4 regions of the Pseudomonas sp. H2_D02 genome follow, and region 2 is predicted to be linked to each of the others. Evidence: predicted binding sites of a transcription regulator. Region 2 holds the regulator's gene; each other region holds the start of a gene.
The links. Region 2 encodes FliA, which starts transcription of late flagellar genes. Its sites were predicted from a motif close to CTAAAGTTTNNNNNNNNNNNGCCGNTAA; they were not measured.
Positions count from the first base shown of each region.

Region 1: the regulator FliA is predicted to act here: its motif matches at 2,663-2,690, upstream of AB4N42_RS19770 (methyl-accepting chemotaxis protein).
Region 3: the regulator FliA is predicted to act here: its motif matches at 1,587-1,614, upstream of AB4N42_RS02090 (methyl-accepting chemotaxis protein).
Region 4: the regulator FliA is predicted to act here: its motif matches at 3,032-3,059, upstream of AB4N42_RS00965 (methyl-accepting chemotaxis protein).

Region 1 covers NZ_CP162816.1:4,329,466-4,333,920, forward strand. Annotated here, with positions in the region: partial or broken gene AB4N42_RS19760 (LLM class flavin-dependent oxidoreductase) at 1-96, shown strand, start outside; gene AB4N42_RS19765 (TonB-dependent siderophore receptor) at 327-2,360, opposite strand; gene AB4N42_RS19770 (methyl-accepting chemotaxis protein) at 2,727-4,455, shown strand, end outside.
Region 2 covers NZ_CP162816.1:2,472,599-2,477,053, forward strand. Annotated here, with positions in the region: gene flhA (flagellar biosynthesis protein FlhA) at 1-134, shown strand, start outside; gene flhF (flagellar biosynthesis protein FlhF) at 146-1,495, shown strand; gene fleN (flagellar synthesis regulator FleN) at 1,612-2,442, shown strand; gene fliA (RNA polymerase sigma factor FliA) at 2,439-3,182, shown strand; gene AB4N42_RS11520 (chemotaxis response regulator CheY) at 3,350-3,721, shown strand; gene AB4N42_RS11525 (protein phosphatase CheZ) at 3,740-4,455, shown strand, end outside.
Region 3 covers NZ_CP162816.1:470,850-475,304, reverse strand. Annotated here, with positions in the region: gene AB4N42_RS02100 (FecR domain-containing protein) at 1-950, opposite strand, end outside; gene AB4N42_RS02095 (sigma-70 family RNA polymerase sigma factor) at 955-1,455, opposite strand; gene AB4N42_RS02090 (methyl-accepting chemotaxis protein) at 1,721-3,601, shown strand; gene AB4N42_RS02085 (SRPBCC family protein) at 3,805-4,269, opposite strand; gene AB4N42_RS02080 (amino acid adenylation domain-containing protein) at 4,301-4,455, opposite strand, start outside.
Region 4 covers NZ_CP162816.1:212,753-217,207, reverse strand. Annotated here, with positions in the region: gene AB4N42_RS00975 (DUF6124 family protein) at 1-248, opposite strand, end outside; gene AB4N42_RS00970 (nucleoid-structuring protein H-NS) at 692-874, shown strand; gene AB4N42_RS00965 (methyl-accepting chemotaxis protein) at 1,073-2,989, opposite strand; gene AB4N42_RS00960 (methyl-accepting chemotaxis protein) at 3,126-4,455, opposite strand, start outside.

The sequences.
Region 1 (4,455 bases), 1.9 Mb from region 2:
AGTTCAGCTTCTGGTGCGACAACAGCCTGTCCCATGCCGAGAAGAAGAAGTCCCTGGAGCTGTTTATCCAGCAGGTCGTCGCCGGCGTTTCGCTGACCCTGTGGGAACGGGCTTGCCCGCGATGGTGTCGAGTCAGTCAAATCATCGTTAACTGACACTCCGCTTTCGCGAGCAAGCTCACTCCCACAGGGGATCGGTGGCGTACCCAAATCTTGATACCCCCCCAAAATAACTGTGGGAGCGAGCTTGCTCGCGAAGGCGGCCTGAAGCCAGAAACAAAAATGCCCGGACATTGCTGTCCGGGCATTTTTATTGGAGCGCCGTGATCAGAACGTCACGCTGGCACTCAGCTTGGCGGTACGCGGCTCGCCGACGTTGACCATCAACTCGCTGCCCGTGGACGACGGGTAATACTGCTTGTCGAACAGGTTGTCGACGTTCAACTGCAACGACGTCTTGTGTCCGAACACTGGCGATTCCCAGCGCAGGAAAGCGTCGGCAACGGTGTAGCTGCTCATCCAGAAATCGTTCGCCGCGTTAGCCGCACGCTCGCCGACATAACGGGCACCGGCACCGGCGTGCCAGGCGCCGAATTCGGCCGGGACGTTCAGGTGGTGGCTCAGGTACAGGCTGGCGGTGTGCTTGGGGGCGTCGGGCAGGCGGTGACCTTCGTTCTTCGGGTCATCGAGAATTTCGGTGTGGGTGTAGGCGTAGGTGCCGATAAGGTCCCAACGCTCGGCGAGGCGACCGGTGATGTCCAACTCCAGGCCTTGGGAGCCGACTTTGCCCGCAGCCTCGGAGACATTATCAACGGTCGTGACCACGTTCTTTTTCACGATATCGAACAACGCGAGGTTGATGTTCAAGCCCGGCAGCGGATCGTACTTGGCACCGATCTCGTAGCTGCGGCCCTCCTCTGGCTGGAAGGTACGACTGTTCTTATCGACCACATCGTTAGGTTTGAATGACCGGCTGTAGTTGCCATACAGCGACAGTTCTTCCGTGGCTTTGTAGACCAGGCCGAGGAATGGGACGAAGGCGTCACCATTATCGTCGCGAACTGGCTTGGCCGGGACAAGTCCCTGCGTCGTGTATTGATCGTAATGCTGATAACGACCGCCAAACACCAGGATCCAGCGATCGTCCAGGTGCCAGTTGTCCTTCAGATACACCGAACTGGAGGTCAGCTTGTTGCTCAGGTTGCTCTGGGTTGGGCTGATGACGCTGGGCTTATCCAGGCCACCGTACACCGGAGCCGCAGGATCGAAGCCTGCTTGGTTAGCGCCACGGTAAGTCTTGCCCCGAAACTGGTCTGAAACCTGGTTGTCGACGCCCACCAACAGATCATGACGCTGGCCTAACAGTTCTTGATTGCCAATGAAGTCCCAACTGGCGTAGCGGGTTTCATCGTCATAATGCGCACCGTTGGCGGCGCGCTGCAGGACACCATTCGACAGGCGCGGCTGGGCAATCGAAAGACTGTACCGGTCATTGTTCCAACCATAAGTCACCCGCGTCTTCCACGCGTCCGTCAGCTCGTACTCGAACCGCGCAGTCGCCGTCTCACGAATACCGACGCTCTTGGCCCAAGGCTCGTCCAGGCGCTTGTCGTAATCGATATCGGCCGGATGCCCATTGGTGAACATCGTCCCCCGGTCAAACGGATTGGAATATTCGTTGTACTCATAACTCAGGTTCAACGAAGCCCGCTCACCGTTCCACGCCAGCGATGGCGCCACCAGCGTGCTCTCGTTGACGCCGTAGTTGCGCCAGTAATCTTCATGACCGCGCTCGGCGATCAGGCGATAGGCCAGGCCGGTGTCGCCCAAGGGGCCAGTGGTGTCCACGGCCATGGTGCCGCCGCCTTCGCTGTAGGCGGAACCGCTCAGCGTGGTGCTCTGGGTGTACTCGGGCTTCTTGCTGATGACGTTGACCAGTCCGCCGGGCTCCAGGGCGCCGTACAACATCGAGGCAGGGCCCTTGAGCACTTCGACCCGCTCGGTGGTGGCGCTGAAGTTGTGGCCCAGGTTGGAACGCACGCCGTCGCGCAGGATCGAGCCGTCATCGTTGGTGCCGAAGCCGCGCTTGACCAGCGAGTCCCGCGAGCCGCCCAGGGTGTTGCCCTGGCTGACACCGCTGACGAACTTCATCGCGTCTTCCAGCGAGCGCACCTGATAGTCCGCCAGGGTCTGCTGGGTCACCACGTTGATCGATTGCGCCTCTTCCTTGATCGGTACATCGCTCTTGCTCGCCGTGCTGGCTTGCGATGCCGTGTAGCCTTCGTCCTGAATGATCCGGCCGCCTTGCACATCCGTAGTGGGCAGCTCGAGAGTGTCCTGTGCCCTCAAGGGGCTTGCCATGAAACAGCAGGACAGCGCGGGTAAAACACATTTGACGAGGGCGTTGCGGTAAGCGAGAGGGGTGGAACGATTCAAGACGCTGCACTCAAGGAGGGGTTGTGAATGAGAGCGAATATACTTTGAGAATCATTCCCAGTAAATCTTTTGCATCAAATGATTATCGGCGTGATCCTTTGTGGGAGCGAGCTTGCTCGCGATGGCGGTAGATCGGTTTCATTGATGTGGAACGTGCCGCCGCTATCGCGAGCAAGCTCGCTCCCACAGGATTTATTGCCAAAGTGATATCAAATCGCCCCACTGCCCTAAAGCTTTGCCGTGAGCGGTCGAATGTATTCCATTAAGTGATTTTTTCGCAGGAGCAGCGGCATGCAGACGTTAAAGGCCTTGTACGAGTCTATCGAGATGCAGTTTTTCGATACCCTCACCAAAAAGCTTTCAAGCCTTTTCCTGTTGGTCGCCGTCAGTGGGCTGTTGTATTGGGTGGCCCTCAGCGCCCGCGCCGATATCCTCCTGCAGCTGCGCGCGGCCCAGCTGGACGCGGCGCTGCTGGCGCAAATCGAAGGCCGGCTCGACAGCCTCACCCATGCCCTGCTCTTCGGTACGGTCCTGACGCTGGGCATGATCAGTTTCATGGTCTGGTATTTCCGCCACCTCATCGTGCGCCCCGTCACCGCCATGACCAAGGCCCTGGAAGAGATCGCCAATGGCGAGGGCGACTTGTCCAAGGACCTGCCGCTGGTCACCCACGATGAAATCCGCACGCTGGCCGCGACCTGCAACCGCTTCCTGGCCAAGCAGCGCGAGATCATCAGCAACGTCCAGGCGTTGACGGTGCACATTGCCGTCGAGTCGGCCCGCTCGTTGAAGAACATCAGCGACTCCAGCGACAGCGCGACCCACCAGGCGCGTTTCGCCAAGGAAGTGATGGAGCAGAGCAATACCGCCGTGGGCCGTATCGAAGAGGTGTCGCGCCAGACCCAAGGCATCTCCGGCACCACCGCGCAGAACCTGAGCATGGCCCGCGATTCCTACGCCGAGCTGCTGGAAGTGACCGGCAACATCAGCGAGATTTCCAGCAGCCTCGGCGAGTTCGCCGGGCTGGTGGACGCCCTCAACCAGCGCTCCTCGAGCATCAAGTCGATCGTCGGCCTGATCCAGCAGATTTCCGCCCAGACCAACCTCTTGGCGCTCAACGCAGCCATCGAAGCCGCGCGTGCCGGGGAAAGTGGCCGGGGCTTTGCGGTGGTGGCCGATGAAGTGCGCACCCTGGCGCAGAACGTCAGCCGGGCCACCGACGACATCTCGCGCAACATCGACGCCATGCTCCAGGAAGTCAGCTCGACCCACGAGCAGACCACTCAGATCAGCCACAGCGCCCGGGAAACCCAGAAAGTCGTGGAGCGCGCGTCCGGTCATTTCGAAAGCATGATCGTCGACTTCGAATCCACCAACGGCAAGCTGGCCGACATTGCCGATCACATCCAGCAATTCGCCGACACCAACACCGGCATCAACGAACGCGTCACGCAGATCCACGCCGACAGCCAGTCGATCGACCAGCGCATGCAGCAATCGGCCACCGCCACCCGCGACCTGTCCGGCGTGGCCGAGAAGGTCCAGACGCTGCTGGGCCGCTTCGTGCTCGGCCACGGCAAGCTGGACGCCGCCATCACCCGCGCCAGCGAATGCCGCGACACGCTGCAGCTTCATCTGCAGGCGTTGCAGGACGAGGGCGTCAACCTGTTCGACCAGAATTACCAACTGATTCAGGGCACCGATCCCAAGCAGTACATGACCAGCTACACCGAGCGCTTTGCCCGGGTCTGTCAGGAAGAATGCGACAAGCTCACCCGCAGCACGCCGGGCGGCAAGGTCTCGTTCATTGTCGATACGAAGGGTTATTGCCCGGTCAACAACAGCTGGGTCTCCAAGCCACCGACCGGCGACCGCGCCGTCGACCTCCCGGTGTGCCGCAACAAGCGGATCTTCAACGACCCGATCGGCCTGCGCGCGGCGGGCAACGTCCAGCGCTTCCTGCTGCAGACCTACCTGCGCGACACCGGCGAAATCATGACCGAGATCGACGTGCCGTTCT
Region 2 (4,455 bases):
TGGCCGGTCCGATTCGCGCGATGCTCTCGCGATTCGGGCGCCTCGCGGTCCCGGGGCTGCATGTGCTGGCGTACCAGGAAATACCGGATAACAAGCAAGTGACCATCGTTGCGACAGTAGGGCCCAACGGCTGAGGTAGTGGTTTATGCAAGTGAAGCGTTTTTTCGCCGCCGATATGCGTCAGGCCATGAAGCTGGTACGTGACGAGCTGGGCGCTGAAGCAGCCATCATTGGCAATCGCCGGATCGCTGGCGGTGTCGAGCTGACGGCTGCGCTGGATTACAAATTGTCGGCGCTGGCCCCGCGCGTTCCGAACATGGAACTCGAGGATGAGCTGCGCAAGACCCAGTCGCGTATCGCCAGCGCCCAGGCCGAATTGAGCCTGCGCAGCAGCGAAGGCGCGGCGAGCGCTGGCACCAATCGTCAATTGTTCGCCGGCCAGCCATTGACCGCAGGCCTGCCGCTGACCGCCGCCGAACCGCTGGTCGAGGCCACGCCGGCCGAGCCGCGTCGCCCGGAGCCGGCGCCTGCTGCGCCTGCCCGCGGTGTCGACCCGCGCGCCTTCGACTCGATGCGCTTCGAACTCAACAGCCTGCGTGAGCTGATGGAAGTCCAGCTCGGCTCGCTGGCCTGGAACCAACTGCAAGGCAGCCGTCCAGCCCAGGCCAACCTGTGGCGTCGCCTGCAACGCATTGGCTTGTCCGGCCCGTTGGCGCGCGATCTGCTGGCGCTGATCAACGGCATCGAAGAGCCTCGCCAGGCCTGGCGCATGCTGCTGGCGCACCTGGCGCGGATGATCGCCACGCCGGAAGTCGAGCCACTGGAGGAGGGCGGAGTGATCGCCATGGTCGGCCCGGCCGGCATGGGCAAGACCACCACCCTGGCCAAGCTCGCGGCCCGTTATGTCCTCAAGTACGGCGCGCAGAGTATCGCCCTGGTGAGCATGGACAGTTTCCGCATCGGCGCCCAGGAACAACTCAAGACCCTGGGTCGGATCCTCAATGTGTCGGTGACCCATGTGGACCCGGGCCAATCCCTGGCCCAGGCGCTGGAGCCGCTGATGCGCAAGCGCGTCGTGCTGATCGACACCGCCGGCCTGCAAGCCAGCGATCCGGCCCTGCGCATGCAGCTGGAAAGCCTGGCCGGACGTGGCATCAAGTCAAAAAATTATCTCGTGTTGGCAACCACCAGCCAGAAACAGGTTCTAACCGCCGCATACCACAGCTACAAACGCTGCGGGCTGGCCGGCTGCATCCTGACTAAGCTGGACGAAACGGCAAGCCTGGGCGAGGTGTTGAGCCTGGCGATCGGTCATGAACTACCGGTGGCCTACCTGACCGACGGGCCGCGGATCCCGGATGATTTGCATCTGCCGCGCCGTCATCAACTGGTCAGTCGTGCCGTGAGTGTGCAAATGCAGGAAGAACCCAGCGAAGAAGCCATGGCTGACATGTTCGCTGATATCTACCACAGCCCGACCAAGCAGGTTGGCTGAGGTATTCATGAATATTTTTTGTACCTACATCGATGGTCTGCCATGCATTGTTCCATATGTGAACGCGCAGCCAGTAATGTGGCCTCCGTCTAAGTAAGACAAGGTAAAGAACGAACATGGGCAGCATGCATCCCGTACAGGTGATCGCGGTGACCGGCGGCAAAGGTGGCGTCGGCAAGACTAACGTGTCAGTGAACTTGTCCCTGGCCCTGGCAGAGCTAGGCCGACGGGTCATGTTGCTGGACGCCGACCTGGGCCTGGCGAACGTCGACGTGCTGCTGGGGCTGACACCCAAGCGCACCCTGGCGGACGTGATCGAAGGCCGCTGTGAACTGCGCGACGTGCTCCTGCAGGGGCCCGGCGGGATTCGCATCGTGCCGGCCGCTTCCGGCACCCAGAGCATGGTGCACCTGACCCCGGCCCAGCACGCCGGCCTGATCCAGGCTTTCAGCGACATCGGCGACAACCTCGATGTGCTGGTGATCGACACGGCTGCCGGCATCGGTGACTCGGTGGTCAGTTTTGTCCGCGCCGCCCAGGAAGTCCTGCTGGTGGTCTGCGACGAACCGACGTCCATCACCGACGCCTACGCCCTGATCAAGCTGCTTAACCGCGACTATGGCATGAACCGGTTCCGCGTCCTGGCCAACATGGCCCAGAGCCCGCAGGAAGGACGCAACCTGTTCGCCAAGTTGACAAAGGTCACGGATCGCTTCCTGGACGTCGCCCTACAATACGTCGGCGCAGTGCCTTACGACGAAAGCGTACGCAAGGCCGTCCAGAAGCAACGTGCCGTATATGAAGCCTTTCCACGTTCCAAATGCGCGCTGGCGTTCAAGGCGATCGCCCAGAAGGTCGATACCTGGCCACTGCCCGCCAACCCACGCGGGCATCTGGAATTTTTCGTCGAGCGTCTTGTGCAACAAACAGCAGGGCCCGTGTTATGACAGCCAGCGGTTACAACCATCTCTACAAAAAATCGGCACGGGACGCCCAGTACGAATTGATCGAGCGTTACGCGCCATTGGTCAAGCGCATCGCCTATCACTTGCTGGCACGCTTGCCGGCCAGTGTCCAGGTCGAAGACCTGATCCAGGCGGGCATGATTGGCCTGCTGGAAGTGGCGAACAAATACGACGCCAGCAAAGGCGCCAGCTTCGAGACCTATGCCGGTATCCGCATTCGCGGCGCCATGCTCGATGAAGTCCGCAAGGGCGATTGGGCACCGCGTTCAGTGCACCGCAATACCCGTATGGTCAGTGACGCGATTCGCGCGATTGAAGCTAAAACCGGGCGTGACGCTAAAGATCATGAGGTTGCGGCCGAACTCCAATTGAGTCTCGACGATTATTACGGGATTTTGAACGATACCTTGGGCAGTCGCCTGTTCAGTTTCGACGACCTGTTGCAGGACGGCGAACACGAAGGGCTGCATGAGGATGGCGCAAGTGCTCACATGGAGCCATCGCGCGACCTGGAAGATGAACGCTTCCAGAGTGCGTTGGCGGAAGCGATTGCCAATTTGCCGGAGCGTGAGCGACTGGTCTTGGCGCTGTACTACGACGAAGAGCTGAACCTCAAGGAAATCGGTGAGGTCCTGGGGGTCAGCGAATCGCGGGTCAGCCAGTTACACAGCCAGTGCGCGGCCCGTTTGCGGGGGCGTTTGGGGGAGTGGCGAGCACGCTGACAGGCGGTGCGGAGATGCTGCGAGCGGGGCAGGCATGGCAAGTGCCACGCCAGTCTCCATCCGTTGTGCTCCAGACCGTTGTCGAGTGTTGTGCCGGATTGATTGAAATGGCGCGTTCAGGTGCTGGGCGCGTTTAAGACTGCTTGGAGGTCGAATTGGACAAGAACATGAAAATCCTCATCGTTGATGACTTCTCAACGATGCGGCGGATCATAAAAAACCTGTTGCGTGACCTTGGGTTCACCAACACGGTCGAGGCCGACGATGGCACCACTGCCATTCCGGTTCTCAACAGCGGGAGCATCGACTTTCTGGTGACTGACTGGAACATGCCTGGCATGACCGGTATCGACTTGCTGCGCCATGTGCGCGCCGACGAAAAACTCAAGCACCTCCCGGTGCTGATGGTGACTGCCGAAGCCAAGCGCGAGCAGATCATCGAAGCGGCCCAGGCCGGTGTAAACGGCTATGTGGTCAAACCCTTCACGGCCCAGGCGTTGAAAGAGAAGATCGAAAAAATCTTCGAACGCATCGGTTAACGGCGCCACGGGGGAGCTATGGACAACGAATCTTCAATGGGCGATTTCGAATCGACCCTGAAAAAACATGCCCGCGAACTGGTCGACAGCCTTGAAAAGGGCCGCTTCGGCGATGCGGTTCAAATGATTCATGAGCTCAACCAGACCCGGGATCGTGGTCTGTACCAGGAAGTCGGCAAGCTCACCCGTGAACTGCACAGCGCGATCGTCAATTTCCAGATCGATCCGAACATGCCGCAGGCCGAGGAAGTCTCGCAGATTACCGACGCAACCGAGCGCCTTGGCTATGTGGTCAAGCTGACCGAAGCCGCGGCCAACCGCACCATGGACCTGGTGGAAAGCGCAACGCCCCTGGTCAACGGCCTGAGCGAGGAAGCCCAGGCGTTGAGCACCGATTGGGGACGGTTCATGCGTCGCGAAGTCGGCGCCGAGGAATTTCGGGAGCTGGCCCGGCGGGTCGACGGTTTCCTGACACGCAGCAGCGCCGAGAACCGCGCCGTGGCAAGCAACCTCAACGACATTCTGTTGGCCCAGGATTACCAGGACCTCACCGGTCAGGTCATCAAGCGCGTGACCCAACTGGTCACCGAAGTGGAAAGCAATCTGCTCAAGCTGGTGTTGATGGCTAGCCAGGTCGACCGCTTTGCCGACATCGAACACGACCGTGAAGCGATGCTTGCTGAAAAAGATCCACAAAAACATCTCTCTCAGGGTGAAGGTCCGCAGATTCATGC
Region 3 (4,455 bases), 2.0 Mb from region 2:
GTTCGATAGCGCAGTTGCACGGGCAGCGTGCGCGGGAGCACGGCCAGCGTCTTGTCGATGTCGTCCAGGCGGAAGACGCCGGACAAACGCAGGTCCGCCACCGAGGCGGCGCATTTCAGATAGCCCCGGCGGTAGCGGCCGACCTCGTTGAGAAAGTCTTCCAGGCGCATGTTGCGCGTGACGATCAAGCCGTCCGCCCAAGCGCCTGCGTCCATGTCCAAGGGCGGTGCCAGGGTCGCTGTCGTTGCGCTGACGAGATAGCTTTGCCCGGCCTCCACTTGGATCGGCGCGCCGTCGCTGCCTTGGTGCGAGCGAATGGCGACCCGCCCGCTGGTGACGCTCAGGCGCGTGCAGTCGCTGTCCTGGCGTACGACGAAGCGCCCCTCCAACCCTTCGAACAAACCTTCGCGGCTTTTCACCAACAGCGGGCGTCCGGGATCGCGGCCGCAGGTGACCATGATTTCGCCGCGCGCCAACGTGATCAGGCGTTGGCTCGCCGTGTAGTCGAGATCGGCCGCGCTGTGGGTGTTGAGTTCCAGCCGTGTTCCGTCCGGCAATTGGAAGCCGCGTCGTTCGCCCGTGGCAGTGGCGAAGTCGGCACTCCAGGGCTGCCAGCCCAGGTCCTTGCCCAGCCATGCGGCAGCACCCACCACGGCGACGCCGGACAACAGTTTCAACGCCTGGCGCCGACCGAGGCGCTGGGCGCTGGTTTCCAGGGTGTCGAGGGCGATGTGGGCGCCGGGCACGGCGCGAAGGTTGGCCGTCAGCTCGCTGTGCAGCGACTGCACCCGTTGCCAGGCCAGTTCGTGATCGTTGTGGGCGATGCGCCAAGCGTCGCACTGTTGGCGCAGGACCGGGTTGGCGGCATGGTTGCGCAGGCGCAGCAGCCAGTGGATCGCTTGCTTGACCACTTGTTGCGAAGGGCCGCGCCCCCGCGAGGTTTGATCCATCGGCTCAATCTTCATAGCGCAGCACGTAGCAGTGATACAGCGCATCGGCGACATAACGTTCCACCGACCGCAACGAGATGCCCATTTGCTCGGCAATCTGCTTGTAGGTCATGCCTTCACACTGGGCCAGGAGGAACGCCCTGCGCACCTTGGGCTTGAGGCCTTCAAGCATTCGGGAAATGCCCTCCAGCAGTTCCAGGATCAGAGCTTGGGCTTCGGCACTGGGGGTCTGGGCCTCCGGCAGGTGCGCGATGGTTTCCAGATAGGCGCGTTCGATTTCTTCCCGGCGCCAATGATCGATCACCAGGCCTTGGGCGATGGTGCGCAGAAAAGCGCGGGGCGCCTTGAGATCCAGGCGTTCGGTGCGTTGCAGCAGGCGTACGAAAGTGTCCTGGGCCAGGTCGGCCGCATCGGCGGCGTTGCCCAATCGGCTGCGCAACCATGTGTGGAGCCAGCTATGGTGGCTGCAGTAGAGCGCCTGTACTGCTAACTGGGGAGAGGACATGAACGCGATGGCCTGATATCACAAATGATAATAGGTCGCATTGTCATAAGCGTTCATTAAATTTGCAACCACCGTTCGCCGTGGAATCCTTCCGATTCAGTGGTCATCTCGTCGGACAATTGTACAACCGGCTAATCTTTTCCAGGCGCTGGCCGACAGCAAGGTATGCGTGCACCAAAATGGAGCGGATCCAATCTCAGCTCTGCGGCTACATGGAATTGCCAACCGGAATGCACCCCCATCCCCTGCATAAGAAGTCCCATCCATGAATCTAAAGTTCAGCCACAAAATCCTCCTGGCCGCCTCTGGTGTGGTGGTTCTGGCTTTTGCCCTGTTCACGCTCTACAACGATTATTTGCAACGCAACACCATCGGCCGCAGCCTCGAGTCATCCATCGAGCAATCCGGTGACCTCACGGCCAGCAGCGTCCAGAACTGGATGAGTGGGCGGATACTGGTATTGGAAAACCTGGCGCAAAACATCGCGCATCAAGGGCCGAGCGCCGATTTGCCGGGGCTGGTCGACCAGCCGGCGTTGACCTCGAACTTCCAGTTCACCTACGTGGGCCAGAACAACGGCGTGTTCACCCAGCGGCCTGACGCGAAGATGCCCGACGGTTATGACCCGCGTCAGCGTCCCTGGTACAAACAGGCCGTCGCCGCCGATAAAACCATGTTGACCCCACCTTACGCGGCGGCCGTTGGCGGCCTGGTGGTAACCATTGCCCTGCCGGTCAAGCACAACGGCGAGCTGCTCGGTGTGGTCGGTGGTGACCTGAGCCTGGAAACCCTGGTGAAGATCATCAACTCCGTGGATTTCGGTGGTATCGGCCATGCGTTCCTGGTCAGCGGCGACGGTCAGGTGATCGTCAGCCCGGACAAAGACCAGGTGATGAAGAACCTCAAGGACATCTACCCAGGCACCCCGGTGCGCATCGGCAAAGGCATCCAGGACGTGGAGCTGAACGGGCAGGACCGCATCCTTTCGTTCACCCCGGTGACCGGTTTGCCGGGCGCCGAGTGGTACATCGGCCTGTCGATCGACAAGAGCAAGGCCTACGCACCGCTGAGCCAGTTCCGTACGTCGGCGCTGATCGCGATGTTCGTCGCGGTGGCGGCGATTGCGTTGCTGTTGAGCTTGTTGATCCAGGTGCTGATGCGTCCGCTGACCACCATGGGCCGTGCGATGCAGGACATCGCCCAGGGTGAAGGCGACCTGACCCGGCGCCTGGTCGTGCAGGGCAAGGACGAGTTCGCGGTGTTGGGTGGTTCGTTCAACCAGTTCGTGGAACGTATTCATGCTTCGATCGCCGAAGTGTCTTCCGCCACGCGCCAGGTGCATGACCTGTCGCAACGGGTGATGACGTCTTCCAACGCCTCGCTCGTCGGTTCGGATGAGCAGAGCGCGCGCACCAACAGCGTGGCCGCCGCGATCAACCAGTTGGGCGCCGCGACCCAGGAAATCGCCCGCAACGCCGCCGATGCTTCGCAGCACGCCAGTGGCGCCAGCGAACAGGCGGACGACGGTCGCCAAGTAGTAGAGAAAACCATCCAGGCCATGACCGAGCTGTCGCAGAAGATCAGCCTGTCGTGCACCCAGATCGAAACGCTGAACGCGAGCACCGACAACATCGGGCACATCCTGGACGTGATCAAGGGTATCTCCCAGCAAACCAACCTGCTGGCCTTGAACGCCGCCATCGAAGCGGCCCGTGCCGGTGAAGCCGGACGTGGTTTCGCGGTGGTGGCCGATGAGGTGCGCAACCTGGCGCATCGCACCCAGGAGTCGGCCGAAGAAATTCACAAGATGATCACGTCGTTGCAAGTCGGCTCTCGTGAGGCCGTGACCACGATGAACGCCAGCCAGGCCTCCAGCGAGGAGAGCGTGGAAGTGGCAAACCAGGCCGGCCTGCGCCTGGTCAGCGTGACCCAGCGCATCGGCGAAATCGATGGCATGAACCAGTCCGTGGCCGCTGCGACCGAAGAACAGACTGCCGTGGTGGAAACCCTCAATATGGACGTCACGCATATCAACACTTTGAACCAGCAAAGCGTCGCCAACCTCAACGAAACCCTGAAGGATTGCGATGCCTTGTCACAGCAGGCCAATCGGTTGAAGCAGTTGGTGGACAGCTTCAAGATCTGATCCAGGGGAGCTACCGCCATCGTCGGATCGCCGCCCCGAGCAAGCTTGCTCCCACCGGGGATTGGCGGTGGCTCCAGATCTTTTCATCCACCGCAGAGCCCATGTGGGAGCGAGCCTGCTCGCGAAGACGGCAGCCCTGGCGACATTTATGCCAGCTGACCCACCGCTTTCGCGAGCGAGCTCGCTCCCACAGGGATTTGTGGTTAGGCGAACATCTTCACCACATTCCCCATCGCCTCATCGGCGAACCCTTGCAGGAAGTCTCGGAACCCCGACGGCGTATGGGCGTCGGTGTGGTCGGCGATGATGGTCCAGGTCGCGCGGCAGCGGTTATCTGCCAGGGGCTCCACGCGCATCGCCGCCCAGAGGTTGTCGATGCCCAGGGTGTTGTAGATCAGCGTCCAGGTCATGTGCATGGCCTGGTCGTCGCGGCTGTTGAGTTGTTCCACTACCAGGTTTTGCCCATCGACGAAGAATTTCTTGCGCAGGGATCGTACGCCTTCGCCGGTCATTTCGATGCGCTCAAGCGCGGGGATGAAACGGTTGAAACCGCCAAAATCACCCACTATGTCCCAGACTCGCGCCGCGTCGGCGGGCACTTCTACCGAGGTTTCGACATGGCAGGCCTGAGGGTTCTTGATCAGGGTGTCGGGTTGGAATGCACTCATGGTCTTGCTCCTTGCGTTGGGTTGGGTTGCTTCAGATGAAATCGATAGCCTTGAGATAGTCGGCACCACGGCGCAGCAGGGCCGGTGATTTTTCCGGGTAGCGCGCGCCCATTTGCCGTACGCCGGACCGGGCGTTGTCATGGCGGATCAGCGAGATGTCGCCAATGTCTTCCTCGAAGCCGTTGA
Region 4 (4,455 bases), 2.3 Mb from region 2:
GAACCTTCAAGATCGAACGCTAGGTCGTTGATCATTGCGTCGGCTGAAGCCAGGGTTTCGCTGAGGTTGGCCAGCAGGCTTTCGGTGTCGATGCCGTCGACGATGGTGAAGAGTTGGCCTGGCGACGGTTTTTTCTCGGGTTTGGCCTGTTTGGGCTTCAGGTAGTAATCCAGCGCGCGATCAGTGGCTTCCTGGATTTTCTTGGGGTCGGTTTCGGGTTCTGGTGGGTTGGGTGTCACTTTGTACATGGATGACGCTCCTTGATTGATGGAGCCGCCAGACATCGCTGCTAAACGAAAAGGGTGGCGGCAGTACGCGGGTTAGCAGACCAGGAATCAAGGAACCCGGCGCACCGAAGTGCCCCACGCACAGCCGCCATGAAGCGGACCTGCGTGCCTTGATATTAAGCCGAGCTGCTAAACCCGATCGCTGAACTTACAGCGACCTGCAAACGTTAGAGCCCAGGGCCAAGGCGCACAAGCCGGCGGATTCTGGCGTAGTTGTAGGCAATGGCGCAAGGCGGCGTAGCCTTGGGATGACGGATTGTGGGAGTTGGGGTTTTTGTGTGTATATCCGTTATTTAGGTAACGGCTGCTTAGGGTTCCGCCCTTACGGCGGGTTACTTTTTTCAGACGCCAAAAAAGTAACCAAAAAGGCTTTGCCCCACCACTCGGCACCTCGCCCAGGCTCGGTGTGCCCTCACTCCGGCATTGCTCCGTGGGCCCGCCGCGAAGGGCCGTCCCTGGCCCAGCGCGGCTATCCCGGCATCCATGCCGGGATGTCCACTGCGCAATGCCTGCGTTCGGCCAGCGTGGTTAACGGGGCGCCCCAGATCAAGATCAAGATCAAGGTCTACAGCGAGGCGGCCTTATAGCCGACCTGGTTCTTTGGCTTTATTCCAATCCCATTGTGGGAGCGAGCCTGCTCGCGAAGAGGCCGGCACATCCAACATTTTCGTCGACTGTGGCACCCCTATCGCGAGCAAGCTCGCTCTCACGGGAGAAACTCGGTCACTCAGAGCCAGGTCGGCTTTAAAGCCGCCTCCTCATGAACATTTATCTCGGATGCCAAGTCAGACCCTAAACCGCCCCACCAACGTCTGCAAATGAACCCCCAGCCGCGCCAACTCCGCGCTGGAAGCTGCCGTCTCCTCACTGGACGACGCCGTCTGCTCCGACACGTCACGCACATTCAGCACGCTGCGGTTGATCTCCTCGGCCACCGCGCTTTGCTGCTCGGCCGCCGCTGCGATCTGCTGGTTCATCGACTGGATCGCCGAAACCGTACGCGTGATGTTCTCCAACGAGCCCCCGGCGCGGCGGGTCAGTTCGACGCTGCTGTCGGTCAGGCTGCGACTGTTGTCCATGATGGTCGCAACCTGCTCGGTGCCGGCTTGCAGACCGACGATCAGCTCTTCAATCTCTTCGGTAGACTTCTGGGTGCGCTGGGCCAGGCTGCGGACTTCATCGGCCACCACCGCGAAACCACGTCCGGCTTCCCCGGCACGGGCCGCTTCGATGGCTGCGTTGAGGGCCAGCAGGTTGGTTTGCTGGGCCACGGACTTGATCACGTCCAGGACGCTGCCGATCTTGTCGCTTTCGCGCTTCAAATCGCCCATGGCGGCGGTGGAGTTGCCCACTTCCTTGGCCAGGCGTTCGATCTGGGCGATGGCTTCGCCAACTACCTTATCGCCTTCACGGGCCTGTTGGTCGGCGGCGACGGCGGCTTCGGAGGCTTCCTCGGCGTTGCGCGCGACTTCCTGCACCGTGGCGGTCATTTCGTGCATGGCCGTGGCGACCTGATCGGTTTCCACTTTCTGACTGTTCACACCGGCGCTGGTCTGTTCGGTCACGGCCGACAGCTGTTCGGCGGCGCTGGCGATCTGGGTAACCCCTTCACCGATGCCACCGATCAATTGCCGCAGGCCCACGGTCATGCGTTGCATGGCGCGTTGCAGTTGGCCGAGTTCGTCGCGGCGTTCAGAGGTGAGGTTATGGGTCAGGTCACCCGCGGCGACGCGTTCTGCCACCTTCAGGGTCTCATCCAGAGGACCGACGATCTGCCGAGTGATGAGCAGGGCGGCGATCACGCCAAATAGCAGGGCCAGGGCGGCGGCTGCAATCAGGATGCTCTTGGCCTGGGCGGTGTCGCGGTCGCGCACGGCGGTCTGTGACACGGTGAGCTTCTGGCTGGAGTCGATCAGGATCTGGCCTTGCTCGCTCATGCGCTGCAGTGCGGCACCGTTATCGAGCTGGGAGTCGCGGAACTGGCTGACCGCCGCTCGATAGAGGTTCATCGAGTCGCTGGCCTGCTGGAGCTTGTCGGCATGCTCCTCGGGCAACTGGGCTGGCAAGCGAGCCAGCAGCTTCAAGACATCGGTGATTGCATCGATGGCCGGCTGTTGGGCCTCGCTTTTGCCGCTGTAAGTGTAACCGCGGACCTGGTAGCGGGCCTGCTGGATCGCCTTGCTCAGGGTCACGATGTTGTTGAACTGGGTGATGTCGCCGCCTTGCAGCAGCGCTTTTTCCACTTCGGCGACCCGCGCCACGGTGTTATCGGCGCTGGCGCCCAGCTTGCTGCGGGCATCTTCGCGACTGACGGTGGCACTGGTCATCTGGGCGAAGGCGCTTTTGTACTCGGCGACGGCGGCCAGTTGCTGGTCGATCAACGCGATGTCGGCGGGCTGTTCGATCAATTCGCGAGCGGTTTTCAGGCCTGCATCGAGCTTGCCAAGCAGGTCGTCGACCTGTTGCGGGCCTTTCTCGCCCCGGGTGGTGTTGTAGTCGATGCTGGCCAGGTTCAAGTCCTTGCTCAGGTCGTTGAGACCGGCAATGAACCCGAGCTTGTCGCCGCGGCTGATGACATTGCCCAGGCCGGACCAGCCGGTGAACGCGATCATCAAGGTGAGGAGCAGCACCAGGCCGAAGCCTGCGCCGAGTTTGCGATTCACGCTTACATTTCCCAGACCCTGGGCAAGCCACCGGAACATGCTGATACTCCCTTGGAGCGCTGATTTGGTTTTATGGGGACTGTATCGGCGGTTTGGGAGGGATCTGTAGGGGATTGTCAAGATTTCGTGGCGAGGAGCAAGCTCCCTCGCCACAGGGTTATGCCGGCCGTTCTGGTCAGACCTTGAAGCGTCCTACCAGCGTTTGCAAATGAACCCCCAGCCGTGCCAATTCGGCGCTGGAGGCAGCGGTCTCTTCGCTGGCGGCGGAGGCCTGCTCGGATACATCGCGGACGTTCAGCACGCTGCGGTTGATCTCCTCGGCCACGGCGCTCTGTTGCTCGGCGGCGGCGGCGATCTGTTGGTTCATTGCCTGGATCGCCGAGACGGTGCGGGTGATGTTCTCCAGGGAACCGCCGGCGCGGCGGGTCAGTTCGACACTGCTATCGGTCAGGCCGCGGCTGCTGCCCAGGCTGCTCGCGACCTTTTCGGTACCCGTCTGCAGGCCGGCAATCAACTCTTCGATTTCCTCGGTGGATTTCTGGGTGCGCTGGGCGAGGCTGCGGACTTCATCGGCCACCACGGCGAAACCACGACCGGCTTCACCGGCACGGGCCGCTTCGATGGCCGCGTTGAGGGCCAGCAGGTTGGTTTGTTGGGCGACGGACTTGATGACGTCGAGGACGCTGCCGATCTTGTCGCTTTCGCGCTGGAGCTGGCCCATCGCTTCGGTAGAGTTGCTCACTTCCCTGGACAGGCGTTCGATCTGGGCGATGGCTTCGCCCACCACTTGGTCGCCCTCGCGGGCCTGCTGGTCGGCGGCGAGGGAGGCCTCGGAGGCTTCCTCGGCATTACGCGCCACTTCCTGCACCGTGGCCGTCATTTCGTGCATGGCGGTGGCGACCTGGTCGGTTTCCACTTTCTGCCTGCTGACTCCGGCGCTAGTCTGCTCGGTGACGGCCGAGAGCTGCTCGGCGGCACTGGCAATCTGCGTAACGCCTTCGCTGATGCCGCCGATCAATTGCCGCAGGCCCACGGTCATGCCTTGCATGGCACGCTGTAGCTGGCCCAGTTCGTCGCGGCGCTCGGAGGTAAGGTTGTGGGTCAGGTCGCCTGCGGCCACGTGTTCGGCCACCTTGAGGGTCTGGCCCAGCGGGTCGACGATCTGTCGGGTGATTATCAGGGCTGCGATCACGCCGAACAGGAGGGCCAGCGCAGCGGCCGAGACCAGGAGAGTATCGGCCTGGGCCGCTTCATGGTTGCGCACCATCGTCTGGGACGCGGTGAGATTCCTGCTGGCCTCGCGTAGCACGACCCCCAGGTCCGACATGCGCTTGATGGCAGCTGCGTTGGCAGTCTGGGCGTCATGGAACTGGCTGACCGCTGCACGATAAGCCTTGAACGATGCACTGGCCTGCTGCAGCTTGGCGGCGTGTTCATCGGCCAGTTGCGGTGCAAGATTGTCGAGGGTTTTCATCGCGTTATCGATGGCATCCAGCGCGGGTTGC